Regions from separate parts of the Ornithinibacillus liuyingii genome, predicted to be linked through region 2. Evidence: a T-box and tRNA genes for the amino acid it is inferred to sense, from the RefSeq annotation. Region 2 holds a T-box; the other holds one or more tRNA genes.
What was found. A T-box is a leader RNA that pairs with one kind of tRNA and senses whether it is charged. The one in region 2 lies ahead of thrS (threonine--tRNA ligase), so its partner is inferred to be a tRNA-Thr.

Region 1 (3,419 bases), on a different contig from region 2:
GCTATGCTACATAGTTGAAAGGGAAGGAATTCACGCGGATTCCAACTGCCGTTTAATACCCCCCATGTTTGATAACTAAGTTCAGAGGAAACTAAGATGATCAATAACCCTATCCTAAAAAAATTGGATGTCCTTTTATTGGTAATCCATTTGTTGGAGCAAAATAGTAATAATACAGCTCCAAAAATAAATAAGAATACCATGAATAGGTGGTGGATACCCCATAAATGAAAAGATGATACTGCCTTACTAGTAAACCACTCTCCCATTCAAATCCCCCCTGTATATCCTTATCTAAATAGAAAACAACGCTTACTAAAGCATTTTTAGTAAGCGTCTATGATTGATTATTGATTAGTGAAATTAGCCACCAATTATGTGGTAACCTGAATCGACATGTAGTACCTCTCCGGTTACACCACGAGAAAGATCACTGATAAAGAATAGGGTAGCGTCTCCAACTTGATCCTGGTCAACATTACGGCGTAAAGGTGCTTTTTCTTCCACCATGCCTAGTTTCTCGTTAAACCCAGAAACCCCTTTTGCTGCTAAAGTCCGAATAGGTCCAGCAGATACTGCGTTTACGCGAATACCATGTTTTCCAACATCTTCGGCTAGGTATCTAACACTTGCTTCTAGAGAGGCTTTGGCAACTCCCATTACATTATAGTTAGGAATTACTTTTTCAGAACCTAAATATGTTTGCGTAACGATACTGCCACCTTCAGTCATTAGTTCTTTTGCTGCTTTTGTGACAGCAACTAAGGAAAATGCACTAATATCCTGTGCTAATAAAAATCCTTCTCTTGATGTATCGCTGAAATCACCTTTTAGTTCATCGCGGTTTGCAAATGCGACGGCATGGACAAGGCCGTGTATAACCCCAACCTTTTCTTTTATCTCATTAAAAGCGTTGCTTATACTTGCATCGTCCGCAACATCACAAGTAACGATGAGTTTAGCCTCGATATCATTTTGTTCTAATAACTTAGTTAGTTTTTTATACGATCTTTCTTGCCTGTTTGTAAATATAAGGTTTGCTCCAGCATTATGGAGTGATTTTGTAATACCCCATGCAATACTTCTTTCGTTGGCAACACCCATAACAACAATGTTTTTATCCTTTAATAGTTCAGTCATTTGGAACCTCCATTGTGATTAACTATTAGTACCTAACTATAATTTATCATTTTTTAAATGAAAAACCAATTTATTTCTTAATTTATTAATTTTATTAGGGGGATAATCCCTTGTGTATCAAGGGTTTTACGGGGCAGAAAATTTTTTTATAAAAAAATATCATTTTTCTCTTTACAAAGTGTGGAAATCTGTATATAATAAAATTCGTTGACTGCTAAGACAAGTTAAATAAATGAACTGGCCCGTTGGTCAAGCGGTTAAGACACCGCCCTTTCACGGCGGTAACACGGGTTCGAATCCCGTACGGGTCACCATGTGGAGGATTAGCTCAGCTGGGAGAGCACCTGCCTTACAAGCAGGGGGTCGCAGGTTCGAGCCCTGCATCCTCCACCATTTAAACCTAGATAGTTCTTCACCATGCCGGCCTAGCTCAATTGGTAGAGCAACGAGCAATACTTCTACCGAATCAGCTACGAGTAACCCCGAAGCATACACATCCATGAATATGCTGGGAGATACAGGGGTCATCAGGCAAACGTGACAAAATGAATAGGTGAGTTAATACCATGCCGGCCTAGCTCAATTGGTAGAGCAACTGACTTGTAATCAGTAGGTTGGGGGTTCAAGTCCTCTGGCCGGCACCATTTTTTTGTATAAAAACATATTAATATGTTAACTATATGGAGGGGTAGCGAAGTGGCTAAACGCGGCGGACTGTAAATCCGCTCCTTCGGGTTCGGCAGTTCGAATCTGCCCCCCTCCACCATTTAGATTATTGGGCTATAGCCAAGCGGTAAGGCAACGGGTTTTGGTCCCGTGATTCCCAGGTTCGAATCCTGGTAGCCCAGCTTTTTTTATTTTCTGGGACTTTTTTATTTATGGAACACAAAGAAGCCGCCGATTATATAAAAAGGCTCAAACTAACTTAGAACCAATTGATAATGTGGGCCATTAGCTCAGTCGGTAGAGCAACGAGCAATACTCCCACCGAATAAGCAACGAGTAACCCCGAAGCATACACATCTTGAATAAGCTAGAAGATGCAGGGGTCGACTTTAAAAAGGCTCAAACTAACTTAGAACCACTTGATAATGTGAGCCATTAGCTCAGTCGGTAGAGCATCTGACTTTTAATCAGAGGGTCGAAGGTTCGAATCCTTCATGGCTCATCATATAAATACGTGAAATCATGCAAGGTTGCGATTCTTTCGTAACCTTTTTTTTATTTGCATTTTATACTGTTTTTTAACATAATAGATAGAGTAATTCTTTATCTAAAATAAAGAATGAAACAAGTTCTTACTAAATAAATAGATACTATTAAAGGATGGTTGGTATGAGATCTTCTAGGATTCCTGGATTTTATAAAAGAACAGTTGAAGAACGAAGAGAGCTGTTGCAGGAGGCACTTGAGCTATCTGAAGATGACTTAAGCGTCTTAACATCACAGGAGGCATTACCAATCGATACTGCAGATAAAATGATTGAGAATGTTATAGGGACATTCCCACTTCCGTTAGGTTTAGGATTGAACTTCTTAATTAACGGGAAAGACTATATAATACCAATGGTTGTTGAGGAACCATCAATTGTCGCTTCTGCAAGTCACATTGCTAAAATTGTAAGAGATGCAGGTGGTTTTAAAACAGAAGCTTCAGATAGAGTCATGATTGGACAAATCCAAGTAGTTGGTTGTCCAGATTTCGATGCTGCAAAGAATGTATTGTTAGAAGCTAAAAATGAATTAATGGAGGCAGCTAATGCTGCTTATCCTAGCATTGTAGCTAGAGGTGGGGGAGCAAGGGATTTAGATGTACGTATTCTAAATGATTCGCCTGATTCCAGCTACGGAACAATGCTTGTATTACATTTATATATTGATACATGTGACGCAATGGGCGCGAATATTATTAACACTATGGTTGAATCGTTGGCTCCGACAGTCGAAGAGCTTACGGCAGGTAAAGTATACTTACGTATTTTATCTAATCTTGCTGATCGCTGTATCGCAAAAGCAACATGTGTTATCCCCCCTAAATTATTAGCTACAGGCGAATACTCTGGTGAAGAAGTGCGTGATGGTGTAGTGCATGCATTTGAATTCGCAGACTCTGACCCATATCGGGCAGTAACACATAATAAAGGGATTATGAATGGTATTGATCCAGTTGTCATTGCAACTGGTAATGATTGGCGTGCGGTTGAAGCGGGAGCTCATGCCTATGCATCACGTTTTGGAAGTTATCGTTCCATGACGAAATGGTCAGTTGATCAGGAGGG
Region 2 (3,419 bases):
TCAACCCTTATTTCATAATCTAGTATACACTACTTATCCGAAAAATGGAAGTCTCGTACCTACAAGTTATCGAATAATCGTGAGAATACGTCAGGTGAATCATGCAATACCCAATCTACTGCACGATTCACCTGACTTCATATATGAAAATATTTTAATTCATTTGAGACAATTCTCCTGTTATTTCTTCTTACGTAGCACTTTCTTTTCAATTTCCTCTTTGATTAGTTGTTCAAAATTATCATATGAAATGGTTTCTGATTGTTGCTCTCCATATCTTCTAACATTAACTGCATCTTCTTCCACTTCTTTATCCCCAACAACAAGTGCAAATGGAATCTTCTCTGTTTGGGCTTCACGAATCTTGTAGCCAATCTTCTCGTCACGTTCATCCACTTCTACACGTACACCTTGATATTGTAATTTCTCTGCAACTTTCTTCGCATAGTCAAGATGTACTTGTGGAGATACTGGAATTACTTTTACTTGAACAGGTGCTAACCAGGTTGGGAAAGCTCCTTTATATTCTTCTAATAGGAATGCAACAAAGCGTTCCATAGTGGATACTACACCACGGTGAATAACCACTGGACGATGTTCCTTACCATCTTCTCCAATATAAGAAAGCTCAAAGCGCTCCGGTAATAATACATCAATTTGTACTGTGGATAATGTCTCATCCTTACCAAGTGCTGTTTTTACTTGTACGTCTAGCTTTGGACCATAAAATGCTGCTTCACCTTCAGCTTCCACATAATCAAGCTTCATATCTTCCATTGTTTCTTTTAGCGTGCTTTGTGTTCTTTCCCACATCTCATCATTATCAATATATTTTTCTTTATCTTCTGGATCACGATAAGAAAGACGGAAGTAATAATCTTCAATTCCAAAGTCTTTATACACATGTTGAATTAATTCAACCACTCGGATGAATTCTTCCTTCAATTGATCAGGACGTGCAAAAATATGAGCATCATTTAATGTCATAGCACGTACCCGCTGCAATCCTGCTAAAGCACCAGACATTTCATAGCGGTGCATGGTTCCAAGTTCTGCAATACGAACTGGAAGGTTACGATAGCTCCATAGTTGATTTTTGAAAATCATCATATGGTGTGGGCAGTTCATCGGACGAAGCACTAATTCTTCATTATCCATTTGCATAACAGGGAACATGTCTTCCTGGTAATGATCCCAGTGTCCACTTGTTTTATACAAGTCTACATTAGCCAGTACTGGTGTATACACGTGATTGTACCCTAAACGTTCCTCTAAATCGACGATATATCGCTCAATTTGTCGACGGATAGTTGCACCCTTTGGTAACCAAAGTGGTAGCCCTTGACCGATTTTTTGATTAACTGTAAAGATCCCTAGCTCTTTACCTAGTTTACGATGGTCACGTTCTTTACGTTCTTCTAGAATTTGTAGGTATTCTTCTACTTGAGCAGGCTTTTCAAATGCTGTTCCATATATACGTTGAAGCTGTTTATTATTACTATCCCCTCTCCAGTATGCACCGGAAATGCTAAGTAGCTTAAATGCTTTTAGCTTGCTAGTGGATGGTACGTGAATACCACGGCATAGGTCGAAAAATTCACCTTGCTTATAGATTGTTACTTGCTCATCAGCAGGAATAGCATCAATTAATTCTAGCTTTAGATCATCCCCAATATCTTCAAACATTCTCTTCGCTTCTTCACGTGAAACTTCTACACGTTCAATTGGAAGATTTTCATCGACAATACGCTTCATTTCTTTTTCAATCTTTACAAGATCTTCCGGAGTTATCTTTTCTTCCATATCGAAGTCGTAATAAAAACCTTCTTCAATGACTGGACCAACGCCAAACTTCACATCTTTATATAGACGTTTAATTGCTTGAGCCATTAAATGAGCAGTTGAATGACGAGCAATTTCAACTCCCTCTTGATTTTTATACGTAATAATTTCGATAGCTCCACCTTCATTCAATTCACGCTTTAAGTCATAAAGCTTTCCATCCAATTTGATGGCCAATGCTTGCTTTCTTAATCCAGGTGAAATAGATGCTGCAATATCTTCCCCAGTAGTTCCTTGAGGGAACGCTTTTTCTGCTCCATCAGGGAAAACGATAGTAATTTCTGACATGAATAACACTCCTTATCTTTTTTAAACTTGTAACTAGAGCGAAGCAAATATTACCATGTGCATGCTCTACATAGCCAAAACACAACCACTACAATTAAGTTGAAATCCTAGAGGAGTGGCTGGGACAAAAAATTACCTTAAAGCAAAAACCGAATGATGAGCAAGGACCCCGCCCCGGAAATATACTTGCGGCTCGTGGGCGGCTGGTGAGCCTCCTCAGAGCTAACGCTCCCCGGGGGTCTCAACCGTGCCCTTTCCTCCCACAGGAGTCTCCGTATATTTCCGGGGCTAATGTGTTGATTGTTCGCTTTTTATTACCTTTGTTATAGTTTTTGTCCCAACCTCTATAAAATGTAACGGGTATTCTGGCGGTGATCTCAACTAAATAGAAAATGTAAGTTGCATATAAAAAACGCCCACCCCTCTGCATACATTGCAAAGGGACGAGCGTTGGTCACGTGGTTCCACCCTAATTCCCGTATAGTTAAAATATAACGAATACGGCTTCAATCTTTAACGCAGATATACGCTACTATCTACTACGTAATGGTTCGATAATAGAGTTCAAAGGTGGTAATCATTTGGCTGTATGAGGAAGCTTTCACCACAAGGCTTCCCTCTCTACACATAACAGGATCAAATGACCATGTCCTTATCCTTACAGATGAATATATTAAATATAATCCACATTATAGCGCTAGTTAATAGGATAATCAAGTCCTGTTATTGATTTTTTAAATAAAAATGAAAAGGAAATTTATGATATGGTTCAAAATCTACTCTCTCCTCAAAGACATTGATTACCGTCAATGTCTTTGGCTCAGACGGATGGTCACCATAGATTTTTATTTTCTTCGGAGCCATGGCAACTAACGGGGCTAGATTCAATTCTTCCTCATCTAAGCCTACGATATAGAGTGGCTCCCTCTGCATTAGCATTTTTAACTCCATTCTAGAAAATCTTTTGCCATCTGACTTAAAGAAGGAAAAAGTATTCCCTTGTACGATATGCACTACATTATAAATTGGTTCCTTTTTGGCAATATATTCTCTAAGCATATTGACAAATTCCTGGTGATCTTCCTCTCGCTTGTATTCGTCAATCGCAAGTCCGACAAGATGAACCATATGGTCCTTAAACACTTTTAATCTAAACTTCACAACGGAATCAAAATGTACGGTTGTTGAGCTTTTTACATCCGCTACAATTAAAGAATAGAGAAGTTGTAGTGGATCATCCTTTTGTTTCCGTACTTGTACACTTTCATCATCTTCACCCGAAAATAACC

Region 1: it has a tRNA-Thr gene. The T-box ahead of thrS (threonine--tRNA ligase) is inferred to sense a tRNA for this amino acid. The anticodon was not compared.

What each region holds. Positions count from the first base shown of each region.
Region 1 is NZ_JBPWOS010000010.1:183,269-186,687, reverse strand. It holds gene ACSKT4_RS14810 (YwaF family protein) at 1-269, opposite strand, end outside; gene fabI (enoyl-ACP reductase FabI) at 364-1,140, opposite strand; tRNA gene ACSKT4_RS14800 (tRNA-Glu) at 1,380-1,454, shown strand; tRNA gene ACSKT4_RS14795 (tRNA-Val) at 1,458-1,533, shown strand; tRNA gene ACSKT4_RS14790 (tRNA-Thr) at 1,709-1,784, shown strand; tRNA gene ACSKT4_RS14785 (tRNA-Tyr) at 1,823-1,906, shown strand; tRNA gene ACSKT4_RS14780 (tRNA-Gln) at 1,917-1,988, shown strand; tRNA gene ACSKT4_RS14775 (tRNA-Lys) at 2,236-2,308, shown strand; gene ACSKT4_RS14770 (hydroxymethylglutaryl-CoA reductase, degradative) at 2,476-3,419, shown strand, end outside.
Region 2 is NZ_JBPWOS010000005.1:105,592-109,010, reverse strand. It holds gene thrS (threonine--tRNA ligase) at 181-2,130, opposite strand; T-box leader at 2,567-2,798, opposite strand; gene ytxC (putative sporulation protein YtxC) at 2,854-3,419, opposite strand, start outside.